Regions from separate parts of the Mesorhizobium sp. B2-3-6 genome, predicted to be linked through region 3. Evidence: predicted binding sites of a transcription regulator. Region 3 holds the regulator's gene; each other region holds the start of a gene.
What was found. Region 3 encodes PhoB, which activates phosphate uptake and scavenging genes when phosphate is short. Its sites were predicted from a motif close to TGTCATNNANCTGTCAT; they were not measured.
Positions count from the first base shown of each region.

Region 1 (4,901 bases), on a different contig from region 3:
AGCTCGGCATCCCCGCGCTTGCCACCTTTCCCAATGTGGACATTTCGCTGCGCGACGAGACCGGCTCGCATATCCTCGACCCCGACAACGTCATCAACCGCGCCACGCGCGCGATCAAGGACGCGGTGCCTGAGATCGGCGTCATCACCGACGCCGCGCTCGACCCGTTCACCAGCCATGGTCATGACGGCATCCTGCGCGACGGCCTCATCGTCAATGACGAGACGGTGGAACAGGTAACCGCGGCGGCCGTCATACAAGCAGCGGCCGGCGCCGACATCATCGCGCCGTCCGACATGATGGACGGCCGCATCGGAGCCATCCGCGACGCGCTCGACGCAAACGGTTTTCAGGACGTGGCGATCATGTCCTATGCGACGAAATTCGCCTCCGCCTTCTACGGGCCGTACCGCGAGGCGGTCGGCACGGCCGGCCTGCTCAAGGGCGACAAGAAGACCTATTACATCGACCACGCCAATTCCGACGAAGCGGTGCGCGAAGCCGAGCAGGACCTGGCCGAAGGCGCGGACATGCTGATGGTCAAGCCCGGCCTGCCCTATCTCGATATCATCCGCAGGCTGAAGGACGAATTTGCGATGCCGACCTTCGCCTACCAGGTGTCGGGCGAATATTCGATGATCAAGGCGGCGGGCGCCAATGGCTGGATCGACGGCGAAAAGGTCATGCTGGAATCGCTTCTTGCCTTCAAACGCGCCGGCTGCGACGGCATTTTGACCTATTTCGCCCCTGAGGTGGCGGAGATGCTGAGAGCATAGTTTCCCCAGCGCCTTCAAACCATATGCTCTTCATGGAACTCACCGGCAAATGAGCCGGTATAGCGGCTGTCTCGGCAACCGCCATTTTGGCATCCGCACCAACCATCAGGCAACACTCTGGACATCGCATAGGCGAAGTACGGATATGCATCTTTTCGATCGCGGAAAATACTACTTGCAATTTGCAATCGGTTTGCTAGAAAGTAACTGCTTGCAAAATACAACTGGTCTGAGGAGGCTTTCCATGTCCAGACTTCGCGTCAACGCATTCACCTTGTCGCTCGACGGTTACGGCGCCGGTCCCGACCAGGATTTGAAAAACCCGCTCGGCGTCGGTGGGGAAGCCCTGCACAAATGGATGATCGGTACCCGCACCTTCCGCAAGATGGTGCTCGGAGACGATGACGGCACAACCGATATCAACGAGGCGTTCGCGGCGCGCAGCTTCGAGAATGTCGGCGCCTGGATCCTCGGCCGCAACATGTTCGGGCCGATCCGCGGCGAATGGCCTGACGAAAACTGGAAGGGCTGGTGGGGCGACAACCCGCCCTATCATGTGCCGGTCTTCGTGCTGACCCACCATGCGCGCGAGCCGATCGTCATGGAGGGCGGCACGACCTTTTACTTCATTACGGATGGCATCCATTCGGCGCTCGAGCAGGCAAGGGCAGCGGCCAATGGCAGCGATGTGCGGGTCGGCGGCGGCGTCGCCACCATCCGGCAGTACCTCCAGGAGAGGCTCATCGACGAGATGCATCTGGCGATCTCGCCGGTGCTGCTCGGCTCCGGCGAGCACCTCTTCGCCGGGATTGATATGCCGAAGCTCGGCTACGCGTGCAGCGAACAAGTAGCGACGCCGCTTGCCACGCATGTCGTCATCAAGCGGACTTAGGAATTAGTTGTCTGCGACAGTGGGAATTGGCAACCCTTGGTGCAGATCCTTTCTCCCCGTCACTATACGGGGAGAAGGACAAACTCTCGTTCAATACTTCTCGGGCACGTAGAGCTCGCGCGGCAGCACCTGGCGCTCGTATTCGGGATTGAAGACGCGCTCGGGCAGCTTGATCTCCTCGTGCGGCACCTCTTCGTAGGGAACCTGCTGCAAGAGGTGGTCGATGCAGTTCAGCCGGGCGCGCTTCTTGTCGTTGCCCTCGACGATGAACCAGGGCGCCTCCGGAATGTTGGTACGGGCGAAGGTCTCTTCCTTGGCCTTGGTGTACTGTTCCCAGCGCACCCGCGACTGCAGGTCCATCGGCGACAGCTTCCACTGCTTCATCGGATCGTGGATGCGCATCAGGAAGCGCATCTGTTGTTCCTCGTCGGTGATCGAGAACCAGTATTTGACCAGCGTGATGCCCGAACGGACCAGCATGCGCTCGAACTCCGGCACGTCACGGAAGAATTCCTCCACCTGATCGGCCCCGGCGAAACCCATCACCCGCTCGACGCCGGAGCGGTTGTACCAGGAGCGGTCGAACAGAACGATCTCGCCGCCGGCCGGCAGGTGCGGCACATAACGCTGGAAATACCATTGCGACGTCTCTCGCTCGGTCGGTGCCGGAAGCGCCACGACGCGGCAGATGCGCGGGTTGAGCCGCTGGGTGATGCGCTTGATGACGCCGCCCTTGCCAGCCGAATCGCGGCCTTCGAAGATCACCACAAGCTTCTTCTTGTGGTAGGCGACCCAGGATTGCAGCTTGATCAGCTCGGATTGCAGCCCGATCAGGTCGCGAAAATACTGCATGCGGTCGATAGAAGGCGGATGCGCGTTCTTGTAGATCCTGGCGATCTCCAGCGACAGCGCTGGTTCCGACATCTCCAGTTCATAGTCCTCGTCGAGCGTGTCGGCGAGTTCGGCTTCCAGCCAGTCCCGGGCGCCGGACTTGGGTATGGATTCATTCATCTGGTGTTCCTCCATCTGCAAGCTGCCGCCTCCGGCAACGACCGGGCGCACTGGTCGCGTCCTGACGGCGGCGCGCAACGCCCTGATCGACTGAGTATAGGCCGGCAATGACGGTTTTATTGCAGGGGCACGCCACGGCCGCTCATCGGTGTGCTGGGGCCGGAGGGCGACAAGCCGCACGGATTGTCCTACAAATCCAGCAACCTGATCGGGCCATTCTTCTCAATCGCGAGGACTGACATGGAATACCGCACTCTCGGCCGTTCCGGCCTGAAGGTTTCGGCGCTAACGATGGGCACCATGACCTTTGGCGGCGCCGGCCCGTTCGCGGCTGTGGGCAACAGCGATCTCGCCGAGGCGAAGCGCATGATCGATCTGTGCATCGATGCCGGCATCAATCTCATCGACACGGCCAATGTCTATTCGGACGGCCTGTCGGAGGAGATCATCGGCGAGGCACTCGGCGGCAAGCGCAGGAACGACGTGCTGATCGCCTCCAAGGCGCGCATGCGCATCGGCGACGGTCCCAATGACGAAGGCCTGTCGCGCCATCATTTGATCCGCGAATGCGAGAAGAGCCTGAAGCGGCTCAAGACCGACGTCATCGACATCTATTTCCTGCACGAATGGGACGGCGTGACGCCACTCGAAGAGACCATCGCCGCGCTCGACACGCTGGTCGGCCAGGGCAAGATCCGCTATATCGGCTGCTCCAACTATTCCGGCTGGCAGGTGATGAAGGCGCTCTCCATCAGCGACACCCGCCATCAGCCGCGCTTCGTCACCCAGCAGATCCACTACACGCTCGAAGCACGCGAAGCCGAATACGAGCTGCTGCCGATCTCGGTCGACCAGGGATTGGGCGTGCTGGTGTGGAGCCCGCTGGCGGGCGGCCTGCTGTCGGGCAAGTATCACCGTGACAGCCCGACCGCGCGCAAGGTCGCCGGCTGGTCCGAACCGCCGATCCGCGACGAGGACCGGTTGTGGCGGATCGTCGATGTGCTGGTCGAAATCGGCAAGGCCCGCGGTGTGTCCGCCGCACAGGTGGCGCTTGCCTGGCTGCTTGGCCGGCCGGCTATCAGCTCCCTGGTGATCGGCGGGCGCAACGAGGCCCAGTTCAGGGACAATATCGCGGCGGCCAGCCTGACGCTGGCCGGCGAGGAACGTGATCGCCTCGACGCGGTCAGCCGCCCGCCCCTGCTCTATCCCTATTGGCATCAGCAGTTGACGGCAAAGGAGCGTTTCGGCGCCGCCGACCTTGTGATCGACCGAAGCAGCTTATAGGAACCCTGGTGCCGGCTCCGAGACGTCGGAAGGCGAACGACGCGTAGTCAGCCCACAAGAACAGCAAAAAAGGAGCCGCTATGGCACGAGCACCAAATTACGATCAGGAACGCAAGGAACGCGATCGCCAGAAGGCGGCCAAGAAGGCCGAAAAGCTGGCGGCCAAGGCTGCGGCGCGGGAGCGTCAGAAACCCGAGACTGACGCCGAGATTGAAACAGAGGAATGACGGCGCGCGGCGGCAATCCGGCCTGGATCAGGCCGGCGCCTTGTCGCTGACGAAGACGTCCACTTCACGCGCCGCCGCGATAAAGGCGCGCCTTGCGTTCATGGCCGGCTTGTCGCCGGCCAGCGCATCGTGGCAGGCCTGCAGCGCCGCGCGATGCTTGGGGGTGCGCTTGCCGGGCCAGCTGTTCATGAGATAGTCGGAAGCCTCGCGGGCCGAGCGTAAGAGCTGTGTACTTCCCGCCGTGACTGATTTGACGGTCACGGGTACTTCAAATCGGTTGTTTTCCATCGCCCGGTCCTACGCCATCGGCGTCCGCGAAGCGAGGCCGAAAGTGGGGCTCGGGGCCGGTGGTCCTTTTTTCGGCGGCGAGTGGCCTGCCCTGCAGGCCGCATTATGCCGCCACGACGGCAAATCCCCTGGCGCGAAGGCCGCGGCGATCATTGGCCAGCGACGTCAACAGACGGTCGCGACTGCCCACGATATGCTGCGAGAGCAAGCGCGCGGCTTCCTGTGCATCGCCGCTCCGCACGGCGGCCAGGATGGCATGATGTTCGGCCCAGGCGCGGCCAAGGGCCGCTCCATCGCGTACCTCCAGCCAACGGGCGCGCGAAAGCCTGGTCATCGCGTCGCGGACGGCCCGAAACAGGAATTCATTGCCGGACAGTCGCGCCAGCTCGATGTGGAAATCCATGCCGACGCGATGCCATTCCT
Region 1 covers NZ_VFVW01000004.1:511,219-516,119, reverse strand. The annotation lists gene hemB (porphobilinogen synthase) at 1-776, shown strand, start outside; gene FJ953_RS15035 (dihydrofolate reductase family protein) at 1,021-1,668, shown strand; gene ppk2 (polyphosphate kinase 2) at 1,759-2,679, opposite strand; gene FJ953_RS15025 (aldo/keto reductase) at 2,920-3,963, shown strand; gene FJ953_RS15020 (hypothetical protein) at 4,044-4,190, shown strand; gene FJ953_RS15015 (DUF982 domain-containing protein) at 4,218-4,478, opposite strand; gene FJ953_RS15010 (GntR family transcriptional regulator) at 4,582-4,901, opposite strand, start outside.
Region 1: ppk2 (polyphosphate kinase 2) is a predicted target of PhoB. The motif match lies at 2,787-2,803, and genes of this name have one in related genera.

Region 2 (4,901 bases), on a different contig from region 3:
GGCGACGTGGTCGTCCGAAAAGATTGGCTGCGGCAGGAACGGGTTCTTCAGCGAGCGGTAATTGGGCCGGCGGCTGCTCTCGCTGCCGGCCTCGCCGATGCGTCCTCGCCGGCGCTCGCGCCTGCCTTCGCGTGCCGCGTCATCGATCATCCGGAAACCTCCTCATTGCCGCATCGCCTTGCCCAAGGGATCGTAGGGCGAAGCCGGAATGACACGCGCCGGCCGCTCGGTGCCGACAATGTGCACGCAAAGCGCCGTTCCTTCCTCGGCAAAATCGCCATCCACCAACGCTAGCGCGACGCTCTTGCCGATCGTGTAGCCAAAGCCGCCGGAGGTGACGAAGCCGACGCGCCGAGCGCCGTGCCAGACCGGCTCGAAGCCGCTGGCGTCCGCGTCGATGGCATCGACTTCCAGCGTCACGATCCGTCGTGCAACACCGGCCTTGCGTTCCTCCAGCGCCGCCTCGCGGCCAATGAAATCGCCCTTGTCGAAAGCAATGAAGCGGTCGAGCCCTGTCTGGCCGGGCGTGTAGCCTTGCGTGGATTCACGCGACCAGATGCCGAAGCTCTTTTCCAGCCGAAGCGCGTTGAGTGCGTAATAGCCAATCTCGGCGAGGCCGAGATCCTCGCCGGCGGCAAGCAGCGTTTCGCGCAATGTGGCATGCATGGTGGCCGGGCAGTTGATCTCGAAGCCGAGTTCGCCGGCGATGGAGAGGCGAGCCATCCTTGCCCGCACCATGCCAATGTCGAATTCGCCGCATGCCATGAATGGCAATGCTTTGGGGGAGATGTCCTGGTGCGTCGTGCGCTCGACGATCTTTCTGGCATTGGGGCCGGTGACCAGAAAGCCCGACATCGCATCTGAAATATCGGTGACGCAAACGCCTTCAGCCATATGCGCTTCGAACCAGCGCATGTGGAATTCGCGCAGATAGTAGGAGCCCATCAGCCAGTAGTCGCCATTGCCCCAGTTGAAGACGGTGAGATCGCCCTTCAGCCGCCCGTCCGGCCCGAGCATCGGCGCCAGCCTCGCCTGTCCCGCCTTCGGCAGCCTGCAGGCCAGCAGCCTGTCGAGCCAGGCCTCCGCGCCCGGTCCCGTGATCGCGTAGCGCGCATAGGCCGAGATATCGATGAGGCCGGCGGCGCGCCGGACTTGCAGCGCCTCGTCACCGACGATGTCGAAGGCGTTGGAGCGCCTGAGCGTCGTCTCCTCGCGGAATCCCATCGGCGCGAAATAGGCGGGGATTTCCAGCCCCCAGGAAGCCGTCCATTCGCAGCCCGCCGCACTCATGCCGTCATAGGCGCCGGGGCGTTTCAGCGGCCGGCCCGCAGGCAGCCGTTCGTTGGGAAAGGTCATGACGAAACGACGAGAATAAAACTGTCGCGTCGTCTGCCTGAGATATTCCCGGTTTGCGGCGAAGGCGCCGTAGCGGGCGATGTCCATGCCGAAAATGTCGGCCTGCGGCTCGCCGTAAATCATCCACTCGGCCAGCGACTTGCCGACGCCGCCGCCCTGGCTGAAGCCGGCCATGACGCCGCAGGCGACCCAGTAATTCTTCAGGCCGCGGACCGGCCCGACGATCGGATTGCCGTCCGGGGTGAAGGTGAAGGCGCCGTTGACCCATTTGCGGATGCCTGCCGTCGCCAGGCAAGGGAAGCGCTCATGCGCCTTGGCAAGTTCCGGGCCGATGCGGTCGATGTCTTCGGGGATGAGCTCGATGCCGTAATCCCACGGCGCGCCGTCCATGTTCCAGTGCTTCGGGTTCTGCTCGTAGACGCCGAGCAGCACGCCCTTGCGCTCCTGCCGCAGATAGGAAAAGCCGTCGAGATCGACGGCCAGGCCGATCTCCTTGTCGAGGGCAGCGACTTCCGGAATGTCCTCGGTGACGAAATAATGGTGCTCCATCGGCGTCACCGGCAGTTCAACCCCGGCCATGCGGCCGAGTTGCTTGGCCCACAACCCGCCGGCATTCACGACATGCTCGGCGGTGATGGTGCGTTGCTCTGTGACGACATCCCAATGGCCGTCGGCGCGCGCCTTCAGCTCGACCACGCGGTTGCGCAGGATCACGTCGGCGCCGCGCTTCTTGGCGGCACCGACATACGCATGCGTCGTGCCGTAAGGGTCGAGATGGCCCTCGTTGGAATCGTAGAGGCCGCCAAGCACGCCGGTGACGTCGACGATCGGGCAGATCGCCTTGATCTCGTCAGGCGTCACCAGCCGGGCGGTCTCGATGCCGACCGACTGGAATACCGCCCAGGCCGATTTCAGCCACTCCCAGCGCGCCGGATCGCTGGCGATGTTGACGCCGCCGGTCATGTGCAGGCCGACGTCCTGGCCGGATTCGGCCTCGATCTCTCGGTAAAGGTTGATGGTGTAATCCTGCAGCGCGGCGACATTGGGGTCGGCATTGAGCGCGTGGAACCCCGCCGCCGCATGCCAAGTCGACCCCGCCGTCAGTTCGGCGCGCTCGATCAGCGCCACATCCGACCAGCCGAACCGCGCCAGGTGATAGAGCACCGAAGCGCCCACCACTCCTCCCCCGATGACGACTGCGCGGTAGTGAGACTTCAAGGCTTCCCTCCCCGGACTGTCCGAAACCGGCACCATATACGTACTGTACATAAGTGTCTAGTACTGCGAACAGCTCCTGGACGCTGTCGAACCTGTGTTGGAACGATCGATTTTCCGGCGCGGCCGCACTTCCCCAGCAGCGTCGCGGCGGGCCGACGCGAATGCGTCACCAACTGTCATGCAAGCATCATGTTCGCGCCTTAGACCGCTTGCCGAGGGCACAAGCGGCCCTCCAGGGCGGCAGCCTCGCCGCCGCCAGGCAACCTCAGAATTCCGCCGTCCCGGCGCTTTGTCATCAAGGGGATATCCATGACGCATCTACGCTCATTCTCGTTGCGGCTGCTGGTCGCCGCGCTGGCGGCCTCGGCCGTTTCGCTGCCCGCCTTCGCCGACAGCTCGGCCAGCGTCGGCGGCGCCAGTTTCGTCAACAAGGGGCTGGTGGGGGTTGGCCGCATCCCGGCCGGCCAGCGCGACAGGTTCGGCGAGACCTTCGGCTCCGGCTCCGGCATGTCGATCGACACCGCGGGCTGGACGCATGATGCCGGCACCTACAGAGGCTCGCTGTGGCTGCTGCCCGACCGCGGTTATAACGTCGTCGGTACCACCGACTACCGGCCGCGCCTCAACACGATCAACATCGAGTTCGCCCCGGTGGCGCCAGGTGCCGCGCCCGCGGCCGGCCAGGAGCAGACCGGCGTCAAGGCGACGCTCGCCGACACCATGCTCCTGACCGACGACAAGGGCGCCGACGCCAGCGGTCTCGACCCGCTGAACGGCGTGCGTCCCGCCGCCGGCGACATGCCTGTCCTGCCGCAGGCCGACAATGGCAAGCTCGCGCTCGACAACGAGGCGATCGTGCGGCTGCCCGACGGCACCATGCTCGTTTCCGACGAATACGGTCCCGACATCTACCGCTTCTCCGCCGACGGCCGTCTGATGTCGGCGACCCAGCCTCCGGCCGCGCTCGTGCCGATGCGCCACGGCACGGCCAATTTTGCTTCCGACAATCCGGGCCCAGGTGCTGCCGAACCCGACCCAAAGGATCCCGAAACCGGCCGCCAGAACAATCAGGGCCTCGAAGGCATGGCAATGACGCCGGACGGCAAGTTCGTGATCGCGGTCTTGCAGTCGGCGACCCGGCAGGACGGCGGCGATTCGGCCTCGACGCGCCAGAACACCAGGGCGCTGATCTATGACGCCTCCGATCTTGCCCATCTCAAGCTGGCACATGAATATGTCGTGCCGCTGCCGGTGTTCAAGGACGCCAAGGGCAAGACCAAGGTGGCTGCGCAAAGCGAGATCGTGGCGCTGTCGGACACGGCTTTCCTGATGCTGGCGCGCGACAGCGGCAATGGCCAGGGCCTGAAGGGCGAAGAGTCGCTGTATCGCAAGATCGACATTGTCGACCTTTCCGGCGCGACCGACATCGCCGGCGGTCCCTTCGATGCCGCCGACAAGCCGGTGGCGCCCAAGGGCGTGCTCGATCCGTCGGTGACGCCGGCAAGGCTGACGCCGTTCATCGACATCAACGACAAGGCCGAGCTTGCCCGCTTCGGCCTGCACAATGGCGCGCCCAACGACAAGGACAACCTCTCGGAAAAGTGGGAAGCGATGTCGCTGGCGAGCGTGCTCGATCCGAAGCTGCCCGACGACTATTTCCTGTTCGTCGCCAACGACAACGATTTCCTCGCCCAGGACGGTTTCCAGGTCGGCGCGCCCTACAAGGCCGAGGACGGCGCCGATGTCGACACCATGTTCCTTGTCTTTCAGGTCACGCTTCCCGGCCTCGCCAGGAAGTAAGCATCTTGCAGGAGGCGCCGCCTGGCGCCTCCTGCCCGACAAGCTTGATCGGATGCACGACGGCGTGCCTTGCCCGCCGTCGCTCCTTTCGCAAGGGTGCATCCCGGTCGGGCCTGCGGTATCCTGCGTGCCGGACTCAAAAGAACCAGCTTTGCCGGATGCCCGCCATGGATGAAAAGATGCCCGCGCGCCGGCGCACCGGTGACCTGACCAGCGGCCCCATTCCGCGCACGCTCCTGCTGTTCGCCCTGCCGGTGCTCGGCTCCAACGTGCTGCAATCGCTCAACGGCTCTGTAAACGCCGTCTGGGTCGGCCGCTTCCTCGGCGAATCCGCGCTCACCGCCACCTCCAATGCCAATCTGGTGCTGTTCCTCATCCTCGGCACCGTGTTCGGCATCGGCATGGCGGCCACCATACTGGTGGCGCAATCGGTCGGCGCCCGCGACCTACCCGAGGCGCGCCGCATCGTCGGCACCAGCGCTACCTTCTTCTTCTTCGTCTCGGTGTTGTTCGCCGTCTGCGGCTGG
Region 2 covers NZ_VFVW01000001.1:693,418-698,318, reverse strand. The annotation lists gene FJ953_RS03385 (trimethylamine methyltransferase family protein) at 1-150, opposite strand, end outside; gene FJ953_RS03380 (FAD-dependent oxidoreductase) at 163-2,574, opposite strand; gene FJ953_RS03375 (esterase-like activity of phytase family protein) at 2,884-4,374, shown strand; gene FJ953_RS03370 (MATE family efflux transporter) at 4,542-4,901, shown strand, end outside.
Region 2: FJ953_RS03375 (esterase-like activity of phytase family protein) is a predicted target of PhoB. The motif match lies at 2,749-2,765, and genes of this name have one in related genera.

Region 3 (4,901 bases):
ACATCGCTTCACAATCGACGCAAGCGCAGGAATGCCGTGATGATGACGCTATGCGTCACGGCGGCGGGCATCGGCCTGGCCTGGCTGGCGCTCATCCTCGGCGCACTGCTCTATAAGGGCCTGTCGGGTGTTTCGCTCTCTGTGTTCACCGAAATGACACCGCCGCCCGGCGATGCCGGCGGCCTGCTCAATGCCATCTACGGCAGTATCATGATGACAGTCATCGCCGTCATCGTCGGCACGCCGATCGGTGTCCTCGCTGGGACCTACATGGCCGAATATGGCCGCTTCTCGCGCCTCACCACCGTCGTGCGCTTCATCAACGACATCCTCCTGTCGGCACCCTCGATCATCGTCGGCCTGTTCGTCTACGAGCTGCTGGTGCGGCCGATGGGACATTTCTCGGCGATCGCCGGTGCCGTCGCGCTGGCCATCCTGGTCATCCCGGTCGTCGTGCGCACCACCGAGGACATGCTCAACCTCGTGCCGAACGCCCTGCGCGAGGCCGGCGCCGCGATCGGCGCGCCGCGCTGGGTGGTCATCCGCTCGGTCGCCTACCGTGCGGCGCTGTCGGGCATCGTCACCGGCATATTGCTGGCCATCGCCCGCATTTCCGGCGAGACGGCGCCGCTGCTCTTCACGGCGCTCAACAACCAGTTCTGGTCGAGTAATCTCAATGCGCCGATGGCCAGCCTGCCCGTCACCATCTTCCAGTTCGCTCTCAGCCCCTACGAGGAATGGCAGCAGCTGGCGTGGACCGGCGCACTCATAATCACCCTTACGGTTCTCGGGCTGAGCATCTTCGCCCGCAGCCTTACCGGACGCAGAGAGGACAGATGAAACCGATGTTGTCCACCGAATTGAACACGCCCGAAGTCGCGGTCGAGAAAGCCAAGATCGAGGTCAAGAATCTCAATTTCTACTATGGCCAGTCGAAGGCGCTGAAGGATATCAGCCTGTCGCTGCCCGAGCGCAGCGTCACCGCCTTCATCGGGCCTTCGGGCTGCGGGAAGTCGACGCTGCTGCGCGTCTTCAACCGCATCTACGAGCTCTACCCGAGGCAGAGCGCCGAGGGCCAGGTGCTGCTCGACGGCCAGAATATCCTCGACCGCTCGCAGGACCTCAACCTGCTCAGGACCAAGATCGGCATGGTGTTCCAGAAGCCGACGCCGTTCCCGATGTCGATCTACGAGAACATCGCCTTCGGCGTCAGGCTCTATGAGAAGCTCAGCAAGGCGGAGATGGACGGCCGTGTCGAGCAGGCGCTGAAGCGCGCGGCACTGTGGAGCGAGGTCAAGGACAAGCTCAACGCCAGCGGCCTCAGCCTTTCGGGCGGCCAGCAGCAGCGCCTCTGCATCGCCCGCACGGTGGCGGTGAAGCCGGAGGTCATCCTGCTCGACGAGCCTGCCTCGGCGCTCGATCCGCTGTCGACCGCCAAGATCGAGGAGCTGATCGATGAGCTGCAGGCCGACTATACGATCGTCATCGTCACCCACAACATGCAGCAGGCGGCGCGCGTGTCGAAGCAGACCGCGTTCATGTATCTGGGCGAGTTGGTCGAGTTCGACCGCACCGAGAAGATCTTCACATCGCCCCGCGAGAAGCGCACGCAGGACTATATCACCGGCCGCTTCGGCTGATCCCAGGCATACGAGGACCAAGATCATGGCCGAACACACAGTCGCAGCCTTTGACGAAGATCTCGGACAGATCAGCAGGCTGATCCGCGACATGGGCGATCTCGCCTCATCGATGGTCGGCGGCGCCACCAAGGCGCTCCTGAATTCCGACAACGCGCTCGCCCAGCGCGTCGTCTCCGACGACGCCATCATGGACGCGCGCCAGCGCGAACTCGACGACCGCGCCATCACCCTGATCGCCAAGCGGCAGCCCATGGCGGACGATCTGCGCCATGTCGTCGGCTCGATCCGCATGGCGGGCGATCTCGAACGCATCGGCGATCTCGCCAAGAACATCGCCAAGCGCGTCGGCACCGTCGGCCTTGCCGCCACGCCGCGCGACCTGTCGCACTCCATCGACGCCATGGCGCAGCTTGTGCTGATCCAGGTGCAAGGCGTGATCGAGGAGTATGCGGCGCGCGATGCCGCGGCACTTGCGAAGCTGCGCGCCGACGATGAACGCATCGACGTCAAATACACGTCGGTCTTCCGCGAGCTGCTGACCTACATGATGGAGGATCCGCGCAACATCACCGCCTGCACGCATCTTTTGTTCTGCGCCAAGAATCTCGAGCGCATCGGCGATCACGTGACCAACATTGCCGAAAATGCCTATTATGTGCTGACCGGCACGCAATTGCCCGCCAATCGCCCGAAGCAGGACGAGACGGCGATGTCGGCGCCAGCGGCTTGACGGCAGGGGTGACCAGTCGATGATCGCGCCACGCATCATGGTGGTGGAGGACGAGGAGCCGCTGGGTGTGCTGCTCCGTTACAATCTGGAATCGGAGGGTTATCAGGTAGAGGTGGTGACGCGCGGCGACGAAGCCGAGATCCGCTTGCAGGAGAATGTCCCTGACCTTCTTGTGCTCGACTGGATGGTGCCGGCGGTGTCCGGCATCGAGCTCTGCCGCCGTCTCCGGATGCGGCCCGAGACCGAGCGGCTGCCGATCATCATGCTGACGGCGCGCGGCGAGGAAAGCGACCGGGTGCGCGGTCTCTCCACCGGCGCCGACGACTATCTGGTCAAGCCGTTCTCAACGCCGGAATTCATGGCACGCGTCAAGGCGCTGCTGCGCCGCGCCAAGCCCGAAGTTCTGTCCAGCGTGCTCAAGGTCGGCGACATCGTGCTCGACCGTGAATCGCACCGGGTCTACCGCAAGAAAAGCGAGATCCGGCTCGGGCCGACCGAGTTCCGCCTGCTCGAATTCATGATGCGACATCCCGGCCGCGTGTTCTCGCGCAGCCAACTGCTCGACAATGTCTGGGGCGAAACGATCTATATCGACGAGCGCACCGTGGACGTGCATGTCGGCCGGCTGCGCAAGGCGGTCAACAATGGCCGCATGCCTGACGTGATCCGCACCATTCGGGGCGCGGGGTATGCGATTCGCGAAGACTAGGGATATGTCACGCAACGTTCTCGCCCACGCCTGATTTCGCCTGTGCCCCCGGCGCGAAAATCTCCTGGTCGACGAAGGTCAGCGCGCGCATGGCGCAGCCCTCGCGGATCAGTGGCAGTTCGTTCGGCTCGGTGTCGAAGGAAATCGATTTCGAGTGCTGGCCGCCGGCGGTCTGGGCAATGGCCTCGCGCAGAGCCGGCTCGATCAGGTCGAAGGCGGCGGCGCTGACGCCGACCATGGCGACCGGCGCCGGATCGATCAGCGCGAACAGGCTGCCAAGGCCGTAACCCAGCGCCTCGCCGGCCTTGCGGTAGGCTTCGCGCTCCGGCCCGTCCTTTTCGCGCGCCGAGGCCGCCAGGGTGCGCATGTCGGCGTCGCTGACGTCGACGGGCTCGGTGTCCTCGCCAAGCTGCCTCGCGTTGCGCCAGATGGCATAGTTGCCGGCATAGGCCTCGACGCAGCCGCGCCGCCCGCAGCGGCAGAGCGCCCCGCCGGGGCGATGGATCATGTGGCCGAACTCGCCTCCGGATGAATGGGTGCCGGTGAACAGTTCACCCTTCAGCACCAAGCCCATGCCGATGCCGTGCGACAAAAGGATGGCGATGAAGTCGTCGCGGTAGCGCTGGGGATCGCGCCAGCGCAGCGCCACCGCCATCATGTTGCAATCGTTCTCCATGGTGGCGGGAATGCCGAACTCGGCCTCCAGTATGTCGGCGAAGGCGATGTCGGTCTGCGGCGTGATCGGCGACCACAGCATGGTGCGCGCATCCGTGTCGGTGATGCCCTGGATCGCCAGCGCGATACGGGCGATGCTGCCGACGTCGAGGTCGGGATCCTCGAACCGCCGCCTGACGATGACCACGCATTCGCCGATCAGCGCCTCGCGCGACAGGGTGAGCGTGTCCAGCCGGCGCTGCTCTTCAGATATCACCTGGCCGGCATAGTCGATGACGGCGACGGAGAGAAAATTCAGCGACAGCACCACGGTCATCACCGCCGCGGCTTCAGGGTTGAGGCTGAGGCCGACCTGCGGCCGGCCGCGTTTCAGCGCACCGGCCTCGCTCGGCTTGCTCTGCGCCAGGATGCCTTCGCCAATCAGGTCGGAGGAGATCGCCGATATGGTGGAATGGCTGAGCCCGGTGGTCGCGGCAATCTCGGTGCGCGAGGGCTGCCCGGCACGGCGCACGGCCGCGATCACCATCGCCCGGTTGCGTCGGCGCAAATCGTCGTGGCGGATTCCGACCGACATGTTTCTCGCATCCTCCCCGTCGCCGCGTTCTCTCCCCAGGATCCCGACGACCGTCAAATACTGGCAGAACCGGCCTTGGCTGTCATTATTTATTCCGGAGCTCGAAAAAAATTCACGAGGACATCAAAATACATCAGAATCGACGTTGACAGCGTTCCGACGATGGACCAGTGTTTTTTCGAGGCTCGAAAAAATAGAGCCTTTGTGCCGGCCTACGGGCCTGTTTGGTCGCGCCATACGCGGCGCAGGGAGGATTAAGATGAAGAGATTCACAGCCGCCATCCTGGCGGGTGTCGCCATGTCGCTGACGCTCGCGTCGGTCGCGCAGGCGAAGGACAAGGTCATCGGCGTTTCCTGGTCGAACTTCCAGGAAGAGCGCTGGAAGACCGACGAGGCCGCCATGAAGAAGGCGATCGAAGCCGCCGGCGACAAGTATATTTCCGCCGACGCCCAGTCCAATCCCGGCAAGCAGCTCACCGACGTCGAGAGCCTGATCTCCCAGGGCGCCAATTCGCTGATCATCCTGGCGCAGGACGCCTCCGCCATCGGCCCGGCGGTGCAGAAGGCGCT
Region 3 covers NZ_VFVW01000007.1:291,144-296,044, forward strand. The annotation lists gene pstA (phosphate ABC transporter permease PstA) at 1-840, shown strand, start outside; gene pstB (phosphate ABC transporter ATP-binding protein PstB) at 837-1,640, shown strand; gene phoU (phosphate signaling complex protein PhoU) at 1,666-2,373, shown strand; gene phoB (phosphate regulon transcriptional regulator PhoB) at 2,393-3,082, shown strand; gene FJ953_RS21615 (ROK family protein) at 3,090-4,331, opposite strand; gene xylF (D-xylose ABC transporter substrate-binding protein) at 4,591-4,901, shown strand, end outside.